2 regions of the Bordetella genomosp. 7 genome follow, and region 2 is predicted to be linked to the other one. Evidence: predicted binding sites of a transcription regulator. Region 2 holds the regulator's gene; the other holds the start of a gene.
The links. The regulator FliA, encoded in region 2, starts transcription of late flagellar genes. The targets are predictions, from matches to a motif close to CTAAAGTTTNNNNNNNNNNNGCCGNTA.

Region 1 (11,635 bases), on a different contig from region 2:
GGCGGCGTTGCTGTGCGGCGCCGGGCGGCCAGTGCGGCGCCTGCTGGTACTGAATGCGGCCAGCCAGGGCGAAACGCTGGATGAAGTGGCGCATGCGTACCGCAACGGCGCCGGCGAAGACGTGGCCGGCTGCATCCTGACCAAGCTGGACGAAGCCTCGCGCCTGGGGCCGGCGCTGGATACCGCCATCCGCCACCGGCTGCCTGTGCATTACGTCTGCGTGGGGCAGAAGGTGCCCGAGCACCTGGCGCTGGCGCGCGCCGATGAACTGGTGGACCGCGCGCTGGCCGCGCCGGCCCGCGCGCCGGCACTGTATGCGCCCAGCGAAGCCGATATGGCGACACTGTGGCGCGCCAGCAGCGCCGTTGCGTCGGACACGGGCGCGCTGCGCCGCAGGCAGTGGCTGGCTGCGGCATTGCTGCCGGGGCGCGACGATGGCCGGGCGCTGCTTGGCCAGGCTTGCGACTGGCTTGAGCGGGATGTGGCCAGCGGGCAGGCTCGCGACATGTGGCGCGGCCTGGGCCAGGCTCGGGACCCTGCGGGGCAGGGCGCCGATCAGGACCTGGCGGCAATCCGGCGCGCATTTCCGGCGGCGTGCGAACGTTGGCTGCTGGCGGTGCATGGCGAGGCCTCCCTCAATGGCGTCGACTTGCCCGGAGCGGGTTTGCGGGCCACCGTGCTCATGAGCGACCGGGGCGACGCACTGGGCGCGGCGCAGGCCACCGTGCATTGGGCGCGGAGGGCGGCTGCCGTGGCGGATCCGAAAGCCGTCGCGCGCGCCGACCGCGCCGCGGCCGACGTGGCGGCGGCGTTGGCCGGCGGGCTGCCCAACATTCCCCTGGTGCATGTGCTGGACTCGGGCCACGAACCGCCGTGGCGGGTCTTGCCGCCAGGATCCGCCTGGGTGATGCGCCAGGCGGGCGCGCTGAAAGTCCTGCATGACGATTGCCCTACCCACTTGAATGCCGTGGGCAAATCGCTGGGATACTTGCCCGTCGGCCCCGTGCCGGCCATGGCCGGCGTACCGGCGCTGCGCCCGGCGGGCGCAGGCGATGCCGGCCTTGCCGGGCTCTGGGCATCGGGCACGGAAGTGGCTTTGCCGCGACGCGGCACGCCGCCCCAGAACGCACGGCTGGTGTGCGCCAGGGTCGTTGCCGCCGACGGCACTCTGCTGCGTCAACTGTTTGCCTTGACCAGTTTGTCGGCGGCCGATGCCGACGCCGCAGTCGTTGCCCGCTGGCTGGTGCGGCAAGACCAGGCGCGCCGCGCGTTTCGCGATATGGCGTGGGCGTGGGCGGCCTTGTCCGGAACGATGGACGCGTCGGATCCGGCGGCACGTGCGGCCGTGGCCGCGCAACTGGGGACGGCATGCTGGCAGATAGCCCAGGCGCCCGGCGCCGGCGTACTGGACGCCATGCTGCAGAGCGCGCTGGCGCGTGGCCGCAAACTGACGCCGCGCGCGGCGCCGGCTGCGCTGCTGAAGATCTTTGCGATGCTGGAAATGGCGGCCTGAACTCAGGCCGCGACGATGTTCTTGCCGCCGTAGGCGCGGCGGCCGCGGCCCTGCGCATCGTATGTGCCTGCGGTGGCCACGCCGCTGAGCTCGCGCAGCGCATCGAGCGATTGCCGCGTATAGCGCAGGCTGAGCTCGACCAGCGCGCTGTTGCGGTCGTTCAGCTCGCGCGCCTTGGCGGCCCGGGCCAGCAGAACCTGCCAGGTTTCGGACAGTCGGGCATCCTGCGCGGCTGCCTGGCCGGTGCCTTCGTGTCCGGCGGGCAAGCCCAGGCGTGCGAGCAAGCTGTCGCGGTGATCGCTCAGTGCCGCAAGCCTCAGGGCCAGCTCTTCTTTTTGCTGCGCGAGCCCGGGCAACTGGTCGAATGCCTCGCGATTTACCAATGCCTGTGTTTCCGCTTCGAGCAGTACCGAGAATTCGGACACCAGCGCGGTTTCGCGCACCAGGCAATCGAGCAGGCTATCGGGCAGTTCCATGGCGAGGCCGTACAGAAAGGGGAGGTTACTTGAGCAGGTCGCGGGCGCTGGCGATCAGGCTGTCGGCGATGCGGCCCGTGTCGATCTGCAATTGGCCGGACGCGATCGCCGTGCGGATGGCCGCCACGCGTTCGACGTCGATATCGTTGTCGCCCGACTGCAATGCCAGCAATTGGCGCGAGGCCGGGCTCAAGGCGACCTGGGCGCTCGACGGTCCGGATGCGCCGGCTCCCTGCGCCGGGTGGCCCGCGGCGTCGGTGCGCCCCGTCGGCGCCTGGGGGCCGATCGGACGGGAAGCAGGTGTCGTGATTTTCAAGAGGTTCTCCGCAGGGCTTGGCGCCGGCAGGCGCGCAACATGGTGGCCGGCTCTGGTTGTTGTAACGGCGGCCGGATGGAGAACTTTAGCGCGGATTCGCGGCGCCCATCAGCGCAGGGCCTTGTCATAGGGCCACCTCTACCAGGCTGGCGCTGCGGACGATGCCGCTGACGACCTGGCCCGAGCTGGTGCGTACCTGCACCGTGGCGCCCGGCGCAGCATCGGCCAGGGCCTGTCCGTCGCTGCTGACCACGAAGCCGCGGCCCCGCGCGGTGATGCGGACCTGCTGCCCGCGGGTAATGGCGTCGGCGCTGCGCAGCGCCGAGATTTTCATTGTCTGGCCGGCGGTAATGCGGTAGCGCGCCCGCATGCCTATGGCTGATTCCGGGTCGGTTACCACGCCGGGCGGCAGCGTCACCAGGTCGCCGTTGCGCGGCGCCAGGTCGTGGGGCCGGATGGCTTGCCCGGGCCGGATGGTATGCGCGGCCGCATAGTAGGTGCCCCGCACGCTTACGCTGGCCTGCAGATAAAGGGTCCAGGGTTGCGGCGCGGTGCAGCGCACGCCGATGGTCATGCGCGAGCGCAGGCGCAACGCCGAAGGCAGAAACGGCGCCAGCGCGTCACAGGCCGGCGTGCGGCCGGTGTCGATCGGGTCAAGCGCGATGGATAAGTCGCCTGGCACGGGGCCCACCTGCTCGCGCAGGAACGCTTCGGCCGCCCGCCCGATGGCCGCGGCGTCCGCCGTGGCGGGCGCGGCCGGGGCAGCCGTGGCGCATGGCAGCAAGGCGGCCACTGCCAGGCCTGCGAAGAAGCGCGGTAGCGTTTGCATGATGCAGGCATTGTAGGAGCCGGCCCACGCGGGCAAGGGGCGAATTGACTCAAAAATGACGGTTTATTTGGTTGATTGTGTGGCGCGCGCCGCCCCTAAGATGCCGTCATGCAAAAAGGAGTGGCGGACAGGCCGCCATTCTGTTCGTCCCCATCTTTTCTTGCGCAGGACGCTTCCAGGATGCTAGACCGGCTCAATGAGGATTTCCGCTTCTACCAGCAGGCGCTCGCGTTGCGTGCGCAGCGGCAGGAGGTGCTGTCTTCGAATATCGCCAACGCCGACACGCCCAACTATAAAGCGCGGGATTTCGATTTCCAGGCCGCCATGCGCGACGCACTGGATACCCGCATGCGCTTGCCCGACACCCATCTGGCGCTGACCTCTGCGCGTCATATCCCGGGCAAGGCCGCCATGCCCAATCCCGCGGAGCTGCAGTATCGGCTGCCGTACCAGCCGAGCGTAGATGGCAATACGGTGGATATGGACGCCGAGCGCGTGCGGTTCGCAGACAACACCATGCATTACCAGAGCACGCTGCAGCTGGTTTCCGGGCGTATCCGCTCGATGATGTCCGCCATTCAGGAGTAGGCCAGGTTATGTCTCTGACCAGCATCTTCGCAATATCCGGCTCGGCACTGCAGGCGCAATCGCAGCGCATGAATGTGGCAGCCAGCAATCTGGCCAATGCCGACAGCGTCGTAGGCCCGGACGGGCAGCCGTACCGCGCCCGCCAGGTGGTGTTCCAGGTCGATCCGGCCGCCGGCCAGCCGTACGGCCGGGAAATCGGCGGCGTGCGCGTGGCGGGCGTCGTCCAGGACGCGTCGCCGCCCAAGCGCGTCTACGACCCGGCCCACCCGCTGGCCGATGCGCAAGGCTACGTGACCATGCCCAACGTCGATCCCGTGGCCGAGACGGTCAATATGATCGCCGCATCGCGTTCGTACCAGGCAAATGTCGAGGTGCTCAACACGGCCAAGCAACTGATGATGAAGACGCTGACCATCGGTCAGTCGTGACCCCCTGATCGGAGCACCGGATGACCACGGTCAACAATTCCCCCGACCCCACCGCGCTGGCGCTTGCGCAAACCGCCGCCAACAGCGCCAGCAGCGCGCAAGGCCTGCAGGACCGCTTCCTGACGCTGCTCGTGACGCAGCTGAAGAACCAGGATCCGCTCAATCCCATGGAGAACGCCGAGCTGACTTCGCAGCTTGCACAGATCTCCACCGTAGAGGGCATCAACAATCTGAAGAACACGCTATTGGCCATCAGCGGCCAGATCGACGTGTCGCAGTCGATGAACGCCGTGGCGATGATAGGCAAGGGCGTGCTGATTCCGGGCAACAAGATCTCGCTGGGCACCGACGCGAGCGATCCATCCAAGCGTGTAGCGACGCCCTTCGGCGTGGACGTGCAGGGCGACGCCGCAAAAGTGACCGTAAAGATCGTGGACGCTTCGGGCGCCGTGGTGCGCACTATCGAACTGGGCGAACAGGACGCCGGCGTGCTGACGCTGAACTGGGACGGCACGAACGACGGCGGCCAGGCGCTGGTGGACGGCAAGTACACGGTCAACGTCGTGGCGACCGACGCCGACGGCAAGAAGGTCAAGGCCGAAGCCCTGACATATGGCCAGGTGAAGAGCGTGGCTTATTCCACAGAAGGGCTGAGGCTGGACCTGGGCCTGGCAGGGCAGATCAGCGTGCTGGATGTGCGCAAGGTGCTGGGCACCTGACGGCGCAAGGCGGGGGCTGGCGGCCTGACGCCGGCCGATCGATTCGATACATACAAACAAGCGAGAAAACACATGGGTTTCGGACAAGGATTGAGCGGCCTGAACGCTGCGACGCAGAATCTGGACGTCATCGGCAACAACATCGCCAACTCGGGCACGGTGGGCTTCAAGTCTGCCACCGCCTCGTTCGCCGACGTGTACGCGAGTTCCCGCGTAGGCCTGGGCGTGAAAGTGTCGGCCATCAACCAGCGCTTCTCGGTGGGCAACATCAGTGTCACGGGCGGGGAATATGACATCGCCATCGACGGTCCCAAGGGATTTTTCCGACTGACGGACCAGAGCGGCGGGGTGTTTTATTCCCGCAACGGCGAATTTCTGGTCGACAAGGATTTCTACGTCGTCAATGCGCAGGGCTTTCGCCTGACCGGCTACGCCGCGGGCGCGGTAGGGGCGGCGCCTGTGGATCTGCGACTGCCGCAAGGCAATATCGCGCCCAGCGCGACCACGACGGCGGGGCTGCAGTCCAACTTGAACGCGAACGCGGACGTCATCGATCCGGCGGTGGCCTTTGATCCCACGCTGGCTTCCACCTATACAGACTCCGTGCCCACCACGGTGTACGACTCGCTGGGCAACTCGCATCAAATGATGCAGTACTTCGTGAAGCGGCCGGGCACCGCCACCGAGAGCGTCTACGAGGTGTACTACAGCCTCGATGGCCAGGCGATGGCGCCCAGCACCGAAGCGGGCGGCGTGTGGGGCGGCGGCCAACAGCTGACCTTTGACTCGGCAGGGCGCCTGACGTCGGCCCCCACCGTGGCCTTGAGTTTTGCCACGCCGGGCGGCGCGACCTCGCCGGCCGAGCCGCTTGCCATCACGATGAGCTACGACGGCGTTACCCAGTACGGCAGCGATTTCTCGCCGAAGGTCGTGCAGAACGGCTATTCCAGCGGAGAATTCAGCGGCATTTCGGTGGGTTCCGACGGCACGCTGCTTGCCAACTATTCCAATGGCGAGAGCGCGGTGGTGGGCGTGCTGGCGCTGGCGAACTTCAACAATGTGCAGGGGCTGCAGCCGGTGGGCAACAACGCATGGGCGGAAACGGCCGCGTCGGGCCAGGCCACGCTGGGCCAGCCGGGCACCAACGGCCTGGCGCCGGTGGTGGGGCAGGCGCTGGAGGCATCCAACGTGGATATGAGCCGCGAACTGGTCAACATGATCATCGCGCAACGCACCTACCAGGCCAATGCGCAGACGATCAAGACGCAGGACGAGATCATGCAAGTGCTGATGAACATGCGCTAAGGCGCGGCGCCACGCACGGAAATCAGGCATGGACCGAATCATCTATACCGCCATGAGCGGCGCGGCACGCATCGGCGAGCACCAGGCCGCGCTGAGCAACAACATGGCCAATGTAAGCACGCCGGGCTTTCGCGAGCAGCTCGCGCTGTATCGGTCGGTGCCGGTACTGGACGGCACGTCGCTGCCCACTCGCGTTTCCACCGTGGCGTCCACGCCCGGCAGCAATTTCGAGATGGGCAATATGGAAACCACCGGGCGCGCGCTGGACGTCGCCATCGCGGGCCCGGGCTGGTTCGCCGTGCAGACGCCGCAAGGCGAGGCCTACACGCGCGCCGGCAACCTGCAGGTGGGAGTCAATGGTGTGCTGCAGACCGCGCAAGGGCAGCCCGTGCTGTCGGACCAGAACGGGATCGTCGATGTGCCGGAACTGGCGACGTTGACGATCGCCAGCGACGGCACCATTACCGCTCTGGGGGCCGGCGACCCTCCCAACAACATTCTCAACCTGGGACGCCTGAAACTGGTGAACCCGCCGCCAGAGCAGCTGGTGCGCGGCGACGACGGCGTGTTCCGCATGGCGCCGTTGGGCGGCCAGCCCGCGCCGCCCCTGCCGGCCGACCCGGCGATGCGCATCATGGCAGGGGTGCTGGAAGGCAGCAACGCCAGCCCCATCAAGGCGATGGTAGGGATGATCGAGAACGCCCGGCGGTTCGAAATGCAGATGCAGGTTATCAGCGAGGCAGACCAGAACGCCGAGCGGGCCAACAGCCTGCTGTCGATGAACTGAGGCTGATTCAATTTTATCTATGCGAGCCGGCCCAGGTGCCGGCTTGCTCCAGGAGTTTCCATCATGATGCGTTCGCTGTGGATTGCCAAGACGGGTCTCGAAGGTCAGCAGACTTCGATGGACGTCATTTCCAATAACCTGGCCAACGTCCAGACCAACGGCTTCAAGCGGGGCCGTGCGATCTTCCAGGACTTGATGTACCAGACGCTGCGCCAGCCCGGCGCTCAGGTGGGTGACGCCAACCAGCTGCCCACCGGCTTGCAGCTGGGCACGGGTGTGCGTGTCGCCTCGACCGAACGGGTGTTCACGCAGGGCAATATGAACAACACCGGCGGCGAGCTGGATATCGCCATCGATGGCAAGGGTTTTCTGCAGGTGGAGCTGCCCGATGGCACCCAGGCCTACACGCGTGACGGCGCCCTGCAGGTCGACCAGAACGGCCAGCTGACCACGGCGGGCGGTTATGTGGTCCAGCCGCCTATCAATGTGCCGGACAATGCGCTGTCGCTGACCATAGGCAAGGACGGCACCGTTTCGGTGACCCAGCCGGGCGCTGCGGGCCTGAACGTGCAGATCGGCCAGTTGCAGCTGGCGACCTTCATCAATCCGCCCGGGCTGCAGAGCATAGGCGAAAACCTGTACCTGGAAACCGATTCGTCGGGCCCGGCCAACGTTCTGCAGCCTGGCATCGATGGCGCGGGCTCCATCCTGCAGCAGTATGTCGAGACGTCCAATGTGAACGTCGCCGAAGAGCTGGTCAACATGATCACCACGCAGCGCGCGTACGAGATGAACAGCAAGGCTGTGAAGACCTCGGATGAAATGCTGGCTCGCCTGACGCAGTTGTGATGCCCATGAATGTGCTGCGTCTGCTGTTTGCGGCCATGCTGGCAGTGGCGGCTGTCGGGTGTGCGATGATTCCGCCCGAACCGATAGTCAGCGGCCCCGTCACGGCCGTGCCCCCGCCGCCGCCCATGGCGGCGGCGCAGCCCAATGGCGCCATTTACCAGCCGAGGGTCTACGGCAATTACCCCTTGTTCGAAGACCGGCGGCCCCGCAACGTGGGCGATATCGTCACCATCGTGCTGAACGAGCGCACGAACGCGGCCAAGAACGTCGCCACCAATACCAACCGCAGCGGCAGCGTCGGCCTGGGTATTGCCGCCACCCCCGGCTTCATGGACAGCTGGGCCAATGCCAAGCTCGACACGGATGCGTCGGGGTCGAACCAGGCATCGGGCAAGGGCGATACAAGCGCCAACAATACGTTCACGGGCACGATCACCACCACGGTGATAGGCGTGCTGCCCAACGGCAATCTGCAGGTTGCGGGCGAAAAGCAGATCGCCATCAACCGGGGCAGCGAATATGTGCGCTTTTCCGGCGTGGTGGATCCACGCTCGATAACGGGCGCCAATTCGGTGTCTTCGACCCAGGTTGCCGACGCCCGCATCGAGTATCGCAGCAAGGGAGTCATGGATGAAGTGCAGACCATGGGCTGGCTGCAGCGCTTTTTCCTGATCGCATCGCCGTTCTGACCATGACTTTCTTTCCTCTGTTTTCCGCTTTGCTGCGCCGCGCCGGCCCATTGGCCTTGGCGGCATTGCTGACGCTGGGCGGCGCGGCGCATGCCGAACGCATCAAGGACCTGGCCTCCATACAGGGGGTGCGCGGCAATATGCTGATCGGCTATGGCCTGGTGGTCGGGCTGGACGGCAGCGGCGACCAGGTGCGGCAGACACCTTTCACCCAGCAAAGCCTGACCAACATGCTCTCGCAATTGGGCATTACGGTGCCGCCGGGCAGCAACATGCAATTGAAGAACGTGGCCGCCGTCATGGTGACGGCCACGCTGCCGCCGTTTGCGCGCCCCGGCCAGCGCCTGGACGTGGTGGTGTCGTCGATGGGCAATGCCAAGAGCCTGCGCGGCGGCACGCTGTTGATGACGCCATTGAAGGGGGCCGACAGCCAGGTGTATGCGATCGCCCAGGGCAACATCCTGGTGGGCGGGGCCGGGGCGTCCGCGGGCGGCTCAAGTGTGCAGATCAACCAGCTCAATGGCGGGCGCATTACCGACGGGGCGATTGTCGAGCGCGCGGTGCCTACCTCGTTCGCACACGACGGCAGCATCTACCTGGAAATGGATGTGACCGACTTCGGCACAACCCAGAATGTGGTGGCGGCGCTGAACCAGGCATTCGGTCCAGGCACGGCCGAGGCCGTCGATGGCCGGGTCGTGCAGGTCAGGGGGCCGGCCGACGCAGCGGCGCAGGCCGCTTTCCTGGCCAAGGTAGAGAACCTGCAGGTACGGCGCGCGCCCGCCACAGCCAAAGTCATTATCAACGCCCGCACGGGGTCGGTGGTGATGAACCAGACCGTAATGATCGACGAAGCGGCCGTGGCGCACGGCAGCCTGTCCGTCATCATCAACCGCCAGGCGCAGGTGTCGCAGCCCGACACCCCCTTCGGCGGCGGGCAGACGGTGGTGGTGCCCAACACGCAGATCGAGGTGCGCCAGGAAGACGGCGCGCTGCACCGCGTGCGCACCAGCGCCAACCTGGCAGACGTTGTAAAGGCGTTGAACGCGCTGGGCGCCACGCCACAGGACCTGCTGGCCATCCTGCAGGCCATGAAATCGGCGGGCGCGCTGCGCGCCGACCTGGAAATTATCTGATGGCTTTTGTCAGTTATACGCCGCGACCGGGTTCTCAGCAGTCGGTCTTCGACATGGGACGCCTGGCTGACCTCAAGCGCGGCGCCGCTTCAAGGCCCGACGATGCCGGTGCGCAGAAGCAGGTTGCTACGCAAGTGGAAGCGCTGTTTCTGCAGATGATGCTCAAGCGCATGCGCGAGGCTACGCCCAAGGGAGGGCTGTTCGACTCCCAGCAGTCGCAGATGCTGCGCACCATGACGGACGAGCAACTGGCGCTGCAGTTGGCCGATCCGGGTGTCGGCCTGGCCCAGGCCATGCTGAAGCAGATGCAGCAGGGCCGGGCAGCGGGCGCCGACGCGGCGCTGGATCCGGCCCTGGCCGCCGCGCCAGCCGACAGCTCGGCGCGCGCCCCGCGCCAGGTGGCGGCATTGCTGGAACTGATGCGCAACAACCGTGCGCGCGAGCGAGAGTTGGCCGTGGCCGATGGCGCTCCTGCGCACGTGGTGGACTTTGTGTCGCGCATGGCCGGGCCAGCCGAACATGCGGCGCGCCAGACGGGGCTGCCGGCGCGCCTGATCCTGGGCCAGGCGGCCCTGGAATCGGGGTGGGGCCGGCGCGAACTGAAATACGAAAACGGCGCCACCAGCCACAACCTGTTCGGCATCAAGGCCGGCGCGGGCTGGCGCGGCAAGGTGGTCAGCGTGATGACCACCGAATACCAGGACGGCGTGCCCCGCAAGGTCGTGGAGCCATTCCGCGCCTACGGGTCGTATGAGGAATCGTTTGCCGATTATGCGCGCCTGATCGGCGAAAGCCCGCGTTACGAATCTGTTCTGCACGCGCGCGACGAGGTCGAGGCCGCGCGGCGCATCCAGGCGGCCGGCTATGCCACCGACCCGGCATATGCCGACAAGCTGATTGCGGTGATGGCGCAGCTTGGCGGCGCAGGCGCCGGGGAATTTGACGGTGCGCGCTAAATTCGGCGGGGCGCGTGCCGTTAACCCGGTATCTGGACCGAATGCGGTTTTCTACGGGATATCGGCAATATGAATCTGTACAACTTGGCGCTCACCGGGTTGAATGCCTCGCAGGCGGGGCTGGAAGTCACCAGCCACAACATCAACAACTCGGCAACGGTCGGCTACAGCCGCCAGCGCGTGATCACCTCGACAGCCGGCGCCACCGAGACGGGGCAGGGTTACTTCGGCCGCGGCGTGCAGGTCGATACCGTCAAGCGCCAGTACGACAGCTTCCTGTATCGCCAGATGGTAGGCGCCCAGGGTTCGGGCGCCCAGCTGGCCACCCACTACGACCAGATATCGCAGATCAACAACCTGTTCGCCGACCGCACCGTAGGCATCACGCCGGCGCTGGAGGGCTTTTTCGCCAGTGTGAACGCCGGCGCGAGCAGCCCTGCCGACCCTGCGGTGCGCCAGGACATGATAGGCAAAACCAACTCGCTGGTCACGCAGATCAATACGGCCTATCGCGAGCTGCAGAATCTGCGCGACGGGGTCAATACGCAGATCTCGACCACGGTTGAGCAGGTCAACAGCTACCTGGAGCGCATCAACGACCTGAACCAGCAGATCGTCGTCGCGCAGGGCAAGTCGGGCCATGCGCCCAACGACTTGCTGGACCAGCGCGACCAGGCGCTGTCGGAGCTCAACCAACTGGTGGGCGTACGTTATTACCAGCAGGGCGACACACTGAACATCACCCTGCAAAGCGGACAGACGCTGTTGTCGGGCACGACCGTGTATCCGCTGGCGGCCGTGCAGTCGGCGGCCGATCCCACGCGCATGGCACTGGCCTATTCACTGCCATCGGGCGGCGGCACGACGATAAAAGTGGAGCTTGCCGACAGCCAGATCAGCGGCGGAAAGCTGGGAGGCTTCCTGCAGTTCCGCAGCGCATCGCTGGACGCGGCGCAAGATCAGCTGGGCCAGCTGGCTGTGGGGCTGGCGCTGGCGTTCAATGCGCAACACGAGGCGGGGCTGGACTTGAACGGCGATCCTGGC
Region 2 (11,635 bases):
GGTATTCGCATGAGGCGGCCATTGCTGGCAGGCAGAGGCGGTGTCCGTCATGGCTCTACAGATCCGCGATTGCGCTGAAAGTCGCCGCCACGTTCTGCTTGAATCGCTGCATATCCTGTAGCGCATCAATTCGGGACCGCGCAGCCTGCAGTGCTGCGCCATCGAGCGCCGGAAGCTCTGCAATGGTGCAATACCGCGGCAGATCGGCGAAGTCCACGGGCGCTGCCGAAAACTCATTAACCATGCGCTCCCAGGCGGGATTGGCGATGATGTCTCCGCCTACCGAGATCCGTCTGCGCAAGACTGTGCCGGCCCCGAAATAGATGGAGGCAAGCATGTTGCCCATGGCCTGCTGGCGATGATGGGCCGATATAAAAAGACGCGCGCGGGCGAGCATCTCAAGGTATTCCGCCCGGTCTATCAGTTGGCGCAGAATGTTCGCCCGGGCCATCAGCCCATGTTTCTTCAGCGCCTCGATCAGCACGGGCTCGTAGCCCGGCGGGGCGTTGTAAGAAAAGGGAATGACCAGATCGTAATCTTTGATGTCCTGCTTGCTTGCCAGGGCCTCGATGATCTCGACATGGTTGTTCGTAGGGTCGCCACTGTTGCCGATAAAGATGGTGTTGTCTTTCTTTACGGGAATCCGGATATCGGCAAAGCGCGAGGCGCTCGCGTAAGAGAACGGAATGTGCGGCTTGGGGCCGTAGTGGCGCGTGAAGACCTCGTAGTCTCCTTGAGTGAGCGTCGCCACGGCATCGAGCCTGCGGACCGTATCCGTGATGAGCGCCTGCCGTTGTATAGGCCCATAGAGATCGCCTCCCCATGCCACCCACACCTTTTTCTTGTCGGGTGACACGAGTTCTACCAGCTTCTTCTGCCACGCGAAGAACATGCCGTGAAAAATAACTGCCGCCACGTCGCTGGCGCTGGCGGCCTGCGCGATCCGCTGCAGGTCCGCCGCGTGGTCGAAGAATGACGCCCTGGGGTGGCAGCTCAGGTCGTTGCTGTATCCGGGGATAGACGCAGACCGCTCTACAAATACGTCATGGCGGAATGTCCGGTTGACCTCGGGATCGGCCAGTATCGAGATGAATTGTTGGTTGTGCATATTGTTATAGAAAATATGCACGAATCGCCGCGGGCCGGTGTCTGCCGCGTTAACCGAGTCAGGATGGGGGCGTTGTTCGGCGGGTGGCGTCCAACCCATGGTGGCGCGGTAGCGGGAGCCCGCATCGTCTCGCGCGCCGTCCAGCACCGCGCTTGCCATATCGGTGGCGCCATAGCAGGTATGCAGAATGAACGCCAGTTTGCGCCGTTCATCGTCAGTCAAGGCCGCCATGCGGGCCTCGTCCGGAACGTATACCGCGTCGGCGCGTACGAGTTGCGATGCCACGCCGTCGGTATTCGCCGGGGGGCAGTCCAGGTAGCTCTGGTACTGCATATTGGCAAGGCGCAACAGGCGCAGCCCATGCTGGCGCAGCGCGCGGCTGATGTCGTCCAGGTGGGGCTGGCCTGCGCGTAGCGCAACCATGTCGACGGCGACCTGTGCCACCAGCGTCGTTGCCAGTGCGCGATGCGCCCCGGCCAGGACCTTCAGGTTGTCGTGGGCGCTGTCCAATATCAGCCATTCGGCGCGTGGCAGGCCTTGCACGTCGTCAAGACGTATCGTGGGAATTGGCAGTCTCGCCAGTACTTCACTGCCGTTGCGCGCCAGAGGGAAGATACTTGCCTTGGGTAGTGGTTCCAGGGTGCCGCTGAATGCGGCGTCCAGGCACGCATACAGCGTTGCATCCTGTCCGTCGCCCAGCGCGATATGCGGATGATGCTGCAGGTCGCCTTCGCGTTGCAGCGCGTCTGCGCCGTGTACGCGTCCCGCCGGGTCGATCGCAAGGAAGGTGAATGTCCCCAGGCGGTTCAGCTCGCTGATGCGGCGGCTGCTCGCCAGCCCGCCTCCGTGGTCGACGGTGACTACCTTGCCTTGGAAAGAGAAGCTGAAGCCGCCATGACCTGTTTCGGCCGGACCGGGCAGGGCGCGTGCGTCAGGTTCGTCCTCGAACCAGGGTCGGCCATCATCGGTCAACACGACGGCCGCGGGGGCCTTGCCGTCGCAGTAGCGGCACCAGATGGCCCTCAGGGCGACGGCCAGGTGCCGCGCGAATCGCCGAGCGTCGCAGACTGGCGAGTTCAGCAGGACGTCACGGAGATGGGTGCGTATGGCGGCGAGACTTTGCAGGTCGCTGGCCAGTTCGACTGCGCGTGCCTGGTATTCAGCCCAGTCGCGGGCGACCAGTTCTGGCATGCCTGCGTTAACCAGGTGTGTGGCCGAATGCCGGCCCGCGAACGTGGGCCCTGGCAGGGTGACCACGGGAACCCCCATGAGCAGGGCTTCGCATGTGGTCAGGCCGCCAGAGTACGGCCAGGGGTCCAGTGCAATGTCGACTTCGTTATATCGGGACAGCAGCTCCAGATGGGGCGAACGCCCCTCGATCCGCAGCCGGCTTTCGGCAATGCCATGCCCCGCCAGGGTGTCGACGACGCGTTGGCGCATTTCGGCAGTGGCATAGGCCGCGCCCTTGAGGAACAGTTGCGAGTGCGGCACCGCGTGCATCAACTCCGCCCAGCGTGCCAACAAAGCCCGGTTGACCTTGGTCGGGTTGTTGAAGCACCCGAAAGTGATGTAGCCATTGCGCAATGCCGGCAGTGGACCCACTGCCGGTGGGCTGGGCGGCGGCACAAAGCATATATAGTCATCCGGCATGCGGATGAGCTTTTCGGTGTACAGGTGGTCGCTGCCGGCCGGCGATTCGATGCGGTCGCTGATCAGGTAGTCGATGGCCTCGACGCCCGTCGTATTGATGAGCCCGCCCACCCACTTGACCAGCAGGGGGGCCGGCTCCATGGTCATCGCCCGGATGCGCGAACCCGCGTTGTGTCCGCTCAGGTCGATCAGGATATCGATCTGGTCTTCGCGGATACGTGCAGCGAACTGTGTGTCGTCCAGGTGATATATCGGCGCCCACTGGCGTGCGAGCGCCATGAAGCGGCGCGTAATCGCATCGACGGAGTTGTTCGTCGTGTAGGCGTAGATCTCGATTCCGTGCGCCGCCAGGTGCTCAAGCGCGGAAACCGTCATGGTGCCGACAGGATGCTGGCGGAATCCGTCCGAGAACATGCCTACCCGCAGCACTCTGGACGGCGTGCGGTCTGCCGGCACCGGCCGCTCGGGGCGCACGGCCGGCATGAACACCGCTCCCCAGTCCCTGCACGCCTGCAGGATGTCTTCGACCGTCGCATCCGGCTGGTAATGCATGGCAGTCAGCCGGTTCGAACGCGGCAGCGGATCTGTCTGGTTGTAAGACGCCGCTTTGCCATAGCAGTGCGCAGCTTCGTCCAGGTTGCCGGTGTCCCGGTGGACGTTTCCCAGGTTATTCCAGGCGGAATAGTCGGTGGGCGCAAGCTGAAGCTGGGCCTCGAAGTCCTTGCGCGCGTCGTCATAGCGCTGCATCGCGAGCAGGATCACCCCGCGCCATGACAGCCAGGCTACGCGATGCGGATCAGGGTTGCCCATCTGATCCAGGCACTGCAGCGCGTCATCGTGGCGTCCCAGCCGGTGCAGGATTTCAGCTAGCTTGATGCGTCCGAGTTGATGCCCGGGCTCGATTTCCAGGGCGGCTTCGAGCCGCGCACGGGCATTTTCGAGCGCGCCGGCCTTGACTTCCAGGTCCGCCATCACGCGCAGGGCTTCCGCATCGCGGGGCGCCATGGCCAGGGCCCGTTCAAGGGCGGTGCGCCCTTGGGCCAGGCGGCCCGATTCTACACAATGCGCGCCCAGGCTTTTCCAGGCGTTGACATCACCTGGGTGGCTGCGCGTACGCGACATGGCCTGCTGTTCGGACAGCCCCATGATGGTAAGGACTTTGCCGGAGGCGGAAGGCTTGCGGGGCGGGCGGACGGTTCTGGGCATGGGCCGGCTTGCAAAATGAAGTAGGGCGTCAGGGTACCGCCGGGCCGATGCCGGCAATATGCCGGAGAGCGAACAAAAAAACCGTCTATTTGGGGCGCGAATAAAAAAGCCCCTTCTAAAAGGGGCTTTCCAGGGGATACGGGAGTATCCGGCAGGCCGGCCTGGCGGACCGGCCCGCTTTCGCGATTAACGCAGCAGCGACAGAACCGTCTGCGGCACTTGGTTGGCCTGGGCCAGGACCGAGGTGCCTGCCTGTTGCAGGATCTGGGCACGCGTCATGTTGGACACTTCGACCGCGTAGTCGGCATCTTCGATGCGCGAGCGCGAAGCCGACAGGTTGTTCACGATGTTGTTCAGGTTCGACACCGTGGACTCCAGGCGGTTCTGCACCGCGCCCAGGTTGCTGCGCAGGGTGTCGACCGTGTTCAGGGCCGTGTCCAGCTTGGCCATCGGATCGTCGCTGGCGGTGCCCAGGGCCTTGGTCGAATCGTAGGTCACCGTGGCGGTGGGGGCGGCGGATGCGCCGGTGCCGGTGCCGCCCGTTACGCTCACGCTGGCAGCGTAGTAAACCTGGGTCGCGCCCGAGCCTTCGGTCACGTACCAGTTGCCGCGCTCGTCCTGGACCAGGTCCAGAGCGCCCGTGAGGCCAGGTTGCAGCGTGCCGGTGCTCACGTCCTTCAGCGTGACGGCAGCGGCGCTGACCGCGGCGGGATCGCCCGAGCCATCGGTGGATTTCAGCGTCACGTCGCCGGCTGCGGTGCCGCCCGTGTAGGGCAAAGCGGTGCCGGTCGGGCCGGCGATGCTGAAGTCGGCCAGGCTCAGCGTGCTGGAGCTGATTTCTTTCAGGTCGACGGTGATGGTTTCGCCGTCGCGGGCGCCGACTTGCAGCGTCAGGCTGCGATCGGCGGACAGGACCTTCACGCCGTTGAAATCGGTTTGCTGGCTGATGCGGTCGATGTCGGCCAGGCGTTGCTCGACTTCGTCTTGCATCGAGGCCAGGTCGGTCGACGAGTACGTGCCGTTGGCGGCTTGCACCGACAGTTCGCGGATGCGCTGCAGGTGGGTCGTGATTTCGGCGGTGGCGCCTTCGGTCGTTTGAGCGATCGAAATGCCGTCGTTGGCGTTGCGGGCCGCTTGCGTCAGGCCGCGGACGTTGGACGTGAAGCGGTTGGCGATTGCCAGGCCGGCAGCGTCGTCCTTGGCGCTGTTGATGCGCAGGCCCGAGGACAGGCGCTCGATGGCCGAACCCAGGGCCGATTGAGACTTCGTCAGGTTGTTTTGCGCAACCAGAGACAGGTAATTGGTGTTGATAACAGCAGCCATGAATAGCTCCCAAGAGAGAAAGGCTTCTTCAAACCGGGCAGCCAGGCCGCCCACTTCGCGAGGCAGCATGCCCCGCTGCTCTGGGTAACGGCGCGCTTGCCGGCAACTTAAGCGAGGCCTTCGGCTATTTTTTTCTGTGCTTTTTGACGGACGCTATAGAACCTGAGCCAGGCCCGCCTCGGCCGGCAGCGCTTGCCACGCACCCGCTTTCAGATGCGCGCGGATGCGGGCGGTAGCCTGGCTGCGCAGCTGGCATACGCGCGCCTCGGTGACTTCCAGCACCGCGCCTATCTCTTTCAGGTTCAGGCCTTGCTCGTAGCACAGCGACAGCACGAGTTTCTCGCGCTCTGGCAGCGCGTCGATCGCCTGGATGAGTGCTCGGCGCAAGTCGCCCGCAAGCAGGGCCTGCAACGGGTCCGTGGACGGATCGCAGGCGGATTCATGCCACCCTCGTTCCTCGCCATCGCCGGCGCCGAGCTCGTCGTAATGCATGATCTGGATGCCGCGCGCGTCGTTGAGCATCGCCTGGTAGTCGGACAGCGAAATGTCCAGTTCCTCGGCAATCTCGCCTTCGGAGGGCGGGCGCATCAGTTCTTGTTCTTTGCGCTGGATCGCCGCCTCGATGCGCTTGCTTTTGGTACGCACGCTGCGGGGCAGCCAGTCCTGGCTGCGCAGCTCGTCCAGCATGGCGCCACGGATGCGCGCGGTGGCGTACGTTTCGAATTGGGCGTCCGGTGTTTCCTGGTAGCGTCGCGTCGCGTCCAGGAGTCCGATCATCCCCGCCTGGATGAGGTCGTCGAGCTGCACGCTGGCCGGCAGCCGCGCGAGCATCTGCAGCGCAAGCTTGCGTACCAGTGGCGCATAGCGCACCAGGCTGTCATCGGCGTAAGGCATGCGTATAGGTCGACATCGAAGGCCAAGCGACGATTGTCGGCAACGCCGGCAGATCCATTTGTACAAAAAAGAAATGTTTTGACGGGTTGTTTACAGGTTTCACTAACACACAACGTGTGCGAATGTAACTAAACTGTGTTTTTTTAGCAAAATTCGAGCTAAACGGCCTTATTTGTGAGAAATGTCATAAATATTGACAATATGCATGATAAATTGCACGCATATTGGTAGCAATAGATACATTCAGTATCGTTAGTGACAAGGCTGCGGAACACCGACGCCAGTTGCGGTTGCTTGTAATGACACCATTGTTTAACTAGGAGCCCATAGCGTGAACACAGCAGATAGTTCTTTGCTCGCCGACATCCGGGAAGTCAACTTGTCGTACCTGCTGCTGGCTCAGCGGATGCTGCGTGACGACTATGCGGCAGCACTGTTCCGCCTGGGTTTCAGCAACGAAGTGGCCGATATTCTGATGCGTCTGTCGCCCGCCCAGCTGGTCAAGCTGGCCAGTTCGAGCTCTTTGCTGTGCCGCTTCCGGTTCGACGACTACAGCTTGCTGTCGGCGTTGACCCAGGACGTGCTGGGCGGGGCGCTGCAACAGGCCCATGCCACGATTCTGTTGGCCCAGCAGCCGGTCGAGCAGCTCTCCTGAGCCGTCTGCCGCCATGTCTATCAAAAGTGTTGCGCAGGAAGCGGACGACATTCTCCTTGCCAGCGCGATGATCTCGCTGGGTGCGCGCCTGCAGGTTCTCGAGGCCGAAACGCGCCTGAGCCACGACCGCCTGTCGCGCCTGTACCGGGAAATCCGCGGTTGTTCTCCGCCCAAGGGGATGTTGCCGTTTTCGGTCGACTGGTTCATGACCTGGTTGCCCAACATCCATTCGTCCTTGTTCTACAACGTGTACTCGTTCCTGAATGCACGTACGGCCAGCCGCGGCATCCGCGCCACCATCGACGCCTACCGCCTGTACCTGGAGCACGCCGGAGTCGGGCAGGGCGACGAACCGTTGCTCAGCTTCACCCGGGCATGGATGCTGGTCAGGTTTTTTGATAGCGGCATGCTGCAGCTTTCTGCCTGCCGGCAGTGCGGCGGGCATTTCATCGCCCACGCCCATGATCCCCAGGGGGACTTCGTGTGCGCGATCTGCCGCCCGCCGCCGCGGGCCGGCAAGACCCGGGCTGCCGCAAAGGCCCGCGCCGCGCTGGGCGCAGGCGCGCCCATGGCGGCGGCCCCGCGTTCCTGAGCGGGCCGCCTCAATAAGTCCAAAAGCCCCCGAAAATTCCCCGTAACCCGTGCTTTTGCACGCGGTTGCGCGGGAGATCATTGTCGCCAACTCTAGACTCGATGGCAGAGGCCCGATGTGTTGATTGTTATTGGTTATACGGTGGTGCTCGTCGCGGTGGTCGGCAGCTTCGTCGCGCTGGGTGGGCACTTGGGGGCCCTGTACCAACCGTTTGAATTGACCCTGATCGCAGGCGCCGCGCTGGGCGCCTTTCTGGCGGGCAACACCCGCAAATCGCTCTCGCTGATAGGGCAGTCGCTGCCGCAGGCGATAAAGGGGGCTCCGTACAGCAAAGAGGTGTACATGGAGCTGATGGCGCTGCTGTACGTGTTGCTCAACAAGGCTCGCCGGGAAGGCCTGATGGCGATCGAGTCGCACATCGAGGACCCGGACGCCAGCCCGATTTTCAATGAATATCCCCGCATTCTGCAGGACGCGCGGCTGATGGAGTTCATTACCGATTACCTGCGCATCATGATCAGCGGCAACATGAGCTCGTTCGAGATCGAGACGCTGATGGACGAGGAAATCGAGACCTACCGGCATGAGCGCGACGTGCCTTGCCATTCGCTGCAGCAGGTGGCAGATGCTTTGCCGGCATTCGGGATTGTGGCGGCGGTGCTGGGCGTCATCAAGGCGCTGGGCTCGGTGGACCAGCCCCCGGCGGTACTGGGCGACCTGATCTCGAAAGCCATGGTGGGCACTTTCCTGGGGGTGTTGCTGGCGTACGGTTTCGTGGCCCCGCTGGCCGCGCGCCTGGCGCAGCGCACGTCGGAATCGGTCAAGGTGCTCGAATGCATCAAGGTCACGCTGCTGGCAAGCATGAACGGCTATCCGCCGCAGTTGGCCGTGGAGTTCGGGCGCAAGGTGCTGTTCTCTTCGGTGCGTCCGTCGTTCGGTGAGCTGGAAGAGCATGTGCGGCAGGCGAAAACCGCCGCTACAGGCCGCGCCTGACGGGAAGCCCCGATGAGTTCGCTGAACAATCACCGGGTGGTGGTCCGTCGCAAGCGTGCGACACAGGCCGTGCACCATGGCGGCAGCTGGAAGATCGCGTACGCCGACTTCATCACGGCGATGATGGCTTTCTTCCTGGTGATGTGGCTGATCGCCATCGTCCCCAAAGAAGAGCTGAAGGGACTGGCGGAGTATTTCCGCATGCCGTTGCGGGTAGCGTTGACGGGAGGCCCCAGCCAGTCGGCGCAGACCAGTGCGATCCCGGGAGGCGGACACGATCCGCTGCGCGACGAGGGCGATGTGCGCAGGGCCGAAGGAGACCGTGTCCAGTCACAGGTGCTGCCCGATAGCGAGAGGCGGGACCGGCACGCGCTGGAACGCCTGAAGCGCCGTCTGGATGCCATGCTGGAAGAGAACCCCGTACTGAAGAACTTCCGCCCGCAGTTGTTGATCGACATGACGACAGAGGGCCTGCGCATCCAGATTGTGGACAATCAGAACCGCCCGATGTTCGCCACGGGCAGCGCCGAGGTGCAGCCGTATATGCGCGATATCCTGCGCGAGCTGGGGCCGGTGTTGAACGAATTGCCCAACAAGATAAGTATCGCCGGCCATACGGACGCGACCCAGTACGCGCGAGGCGAGCGGGCATACAGCAACTGGGAGCTGTCGGCCGATCGCGCGAATGCGTCGCGCCAGGAGCTGGTGGCCGGCGGCATGGCCGAAGGAAAGCTCATGCGCATTCAGGGCCTGTCGTCCAGCATGAGCCTCGTTAAAGATGACCCGTATGCGGCCGTTAACCGTCGTATCAGCCTGGTGGTGCTGAACCGGCGCACCCAGCAGCAGATTGAGCGGGAAAATGCGGCCGCGGCCGACGCGGCGGCCGCTGATTTGAGCCTGCGCGGGCCCGGGGAAGTCGTTTCGTCCCTGGCGCCGCGTATCCCTGCAGGCGATACGGCAAGGTAGTGATGACAGCAACAATCCTGGTGGCGGACGACTCGGCGACGATGCGCATGATCGTCCAGGCCGCATTGAGCGACGCCGGCTGGCAGGTGATTGCGGCCGGCAACGGCCGGCAGGCCCTGGATCTGGCGCGCAGCCATCGTGTCGACATGCTGGTCAGCGACTGGAATATGCCGGTAATGGACGGTTTGTCACTGATCCGCGAATTGCGAGCAGATCCGGGTTACCGCGATCTGCCTGTGCTGATCCTGACAACCGAAGACGATGGGCAAAGCAAGCGCGCGGCACGCGACTTGGGCGTCAACGGCTGGCTGAACAAGCCGCTGGACCCCGGCGTGCTGGTGGAATGGGCATCTGAACTGCTTGGCGCGCAATCAGGCGCATGAGCGGGTTCGAACGGAAGGCGTACGGTCTATGAGCAGCGGTCTGGATCTCAGTCAGTTCTACGAGACATTCTTCGACGAAGCGGATGAGCTGCTTGCCGAGATGGAGCAGTTGTTGTTGATGCTGGATGTCGACAACCCGGATATCGAACAGTTGAACGCGATATTCAGGGCTGCGCATTCGATCAAGGGCGGCGCGGCCACCTTCGGCTGCTTCCAGCACCTGGCCGGCACGACCCATTTGCTTGAGAACCTGCTGGATGCGATCCGGCGGGGGGAAATGGCGCTGCGCGCAGACATGGTGGACATTTTTCTGGAAACGAAAGACGTGCTCAAGAGCCAACTGGACGCCTACCGCGCCTCGGAAGAGCCGGAAGAAGCGGTATACGAACGGATCTGCGCGGTGTTGCGGCGTCTGGCGCAAGAGCAGGACGATGGGCAGGAGCATGGCGACGCGCGGGACCAGGCGGTTGCGGCAGCCGCCGGCCAGGCCGGGCCGCCGCCCGTCTGCGCGCCCGAGGCGCCGGCCGTTGCCGCGGCTGCGCCGCAGGCCGATGCGGCAGATGGCGAGGCTATGCCGTTGCGGGTTCGCATTACCGGCGTTTCGGATAAGGATGGGCAATCGCTGCTGCACGAGATGGGCAATCTGGGTACGGTGCTGGCCCACGAGCGCGACGATGATGGCCTGACGGTCTGGGTGGAGACGACCTGCGGTCCGGACGATATCGAGGTTGTCTGCTGCTTCATCGTGAATGCCGACCAGCTCGACGTGCGCCGCGAAGCCCCGCCTGCGGCATCGAAGCCCGGCGTGCCCGAGCCGGCAGCGCCGGTGCCGGCGCCCGCGGCTGCCGCGGCGCCGCCGCCGGCGTCGCCCGAGGCGGGCGCACCGCAGCAGGCAGCCGGGAGCAGGCCCGCGCGCGGGCAGGCGGCGGGACCCGCCGACAAGGAATCTACGTCCATTCGCGTGGGGGTGGAGAAGGTCGACCAGATCATCAACCTGGTGGGTGAGCTCGTCATTACGCAAGCCATGCTGGCGCAGACGGCCTCGTCCCTGGACCCGGTACTGCACGATCGGCTGCTCAACGGCATGGAGCAGCTCGAGCGCAACGCGCGCGATCTGCAAGAGGCGGTGATGTCGATCCGCATGATGCCCATGGATTACGTGTTCAGTCGGTTTCCGCGGCTGGTGCGCGACATCGCCCACAAGATGGGCAAGCAGATCGAGCTGCAGACCTTTGGCCGCGCCACCGAACTGGACAAGAGCCTGATCGAGCGCATCATCGACCCGTTGACCCATCTGGTGCGCAACAGCCTGGACCACGGCATCGAGACCCCGGAGAAGCGCGTTGCGGCGGGCAAGTCGGCGATAGGGCAGCTGATACTGTCGGCCGAGCACAATGGGGGCAATATCGTGATCGAGGTCAGCGACGACGGTGCGGGCCTGAACCGCGAGAGAATCCTGGCCAAGGCGATCGCCCAGGGCTTGCCCGTCAGTGAAAACACGCCGGACGAAGAGGTCTGGCAGTTGATCTTCGCGCCCGGGTTTTCCACCGCCGAACAGATCACTGATATTTCGGGCCGGGGCGTGGGCATGGATGTGGTGCGCCGCAATATCCAGGACATGGGTGGCCACGTGCAATTGTCGTGCGTGCCCGGCAAGGGCACCACGACACGCATCGTATTGCCGTTGACATTGGCCATCCTGGACGGCATGTCGGTGCGGGTGGGCGACGAAACCTTCATCCTGCCGCTGAACCATGTCACCGAATCGTTGCAGCCCACCAGGGACCAGATGTACTCGGTGGCTGGCGAGGAGCAGGTGATGCAGGTGCGGGGGGAATACCTGCCGCTGGTAGAGCTGCATCGCG

Region 1: flgM (flagellar biosynthesis anti-sigma factor FlgM) is a predicted target of FliA. The motif match lies at 2,368-2,394, and genes of this name have one in related genera.

Annotation. Positions count from the first base shown of each region.
Region 1 is NZ_NEVI01000010.1:7,460-19,094, forward strand. Features, by position in the region: gene flhF (flagellar biosynthesis protein FlhF) at 1-1,513, shown strand, start outside; gene CAL18_RS05730 (flagella synthesis protein FlgN) at 1,516-1,989, opposite strand; gene flgM (flagellar biosynthesis anti-sigma factor FlgM) at 2,015-2,305, opposite strand; gene flgA (flagellar basal body P-ring formation chaperone FlgA) at 2,430-3,134, opposite strand; gene flgB (flagellar basal body rod protein FlgB) at 3,315-3,722, shown strand; gene flgC (flagellar basal body rod protein FlgC) at 3,731-4,150, shown strand; gene CAL18_RS05755 (flagellar hook capping FlgD N-terminal domain-containing protein) at 4,171-4,869, shown strand; gene flgE (flagellar hook protein FlgE) at 4,942-6,174, shown strand; gene CAL18_RS05765 (flagellar basal body rod protein FlgF) at 6,203-6,961, shown strand; gene flgG (flagellar basal-body rod protein FlgG) at 7,025-7,810, shown strand; gene CAL18_RS05775 (flagellar basal body L-ring protein FlgH) at 7,810-8,499, shown strand; gene CAL18_RS05780 (flagellar basal body P-ring protein FlgI) at 8,502-9,635, shown strand; gene flgJ (flagellar assembly peptidoglycan hydrolase FlgJ) at 9,635-10,591, shown strand; gene flgK (flagellar hook-associated protein FlgK) at 10,661-11,635, shown strand, end outside.
Region 2 is NZ_NEVI01000015.1:1,733-13,367, reverse strand. Features, by position in the region: gene CAL18_RS09280 (WbqC family protein) at 1-51, opposite strand, end outside; gene CAL18_RS09275 (TDP-N-acetylfucosamine:lipid II N-acetylfucosaminyltransferase) at 56-3,964, opposite strand; gene CAL18_RS09270 (FliC/FljB family flagellin) at 4,151-5,287, opposite strand; gene CAL18_RS09265 (RNA polymerase sigma factor FliA) at 5,441-6,181, opposite strand; gene flhD (flagellar transcriptional regulator FlhD) at 6,513-6,836, shown strand; gene flhC (flagellar transcriptional regulator FlhC) at 6,850-7,428, shown strand; gene motA (flagellar motor stator protein MotA) at 7,546-8,421, shown strand; gene motB (flagellar motor protein MotB) at 8,434-9,387, shown strand; gene CAL18_RS09240 (response regulator) at 9,390-9,770, shown strand; gene cheA (chemotaxis protein CheA) at 9,799-11,635, shown strand, end outside.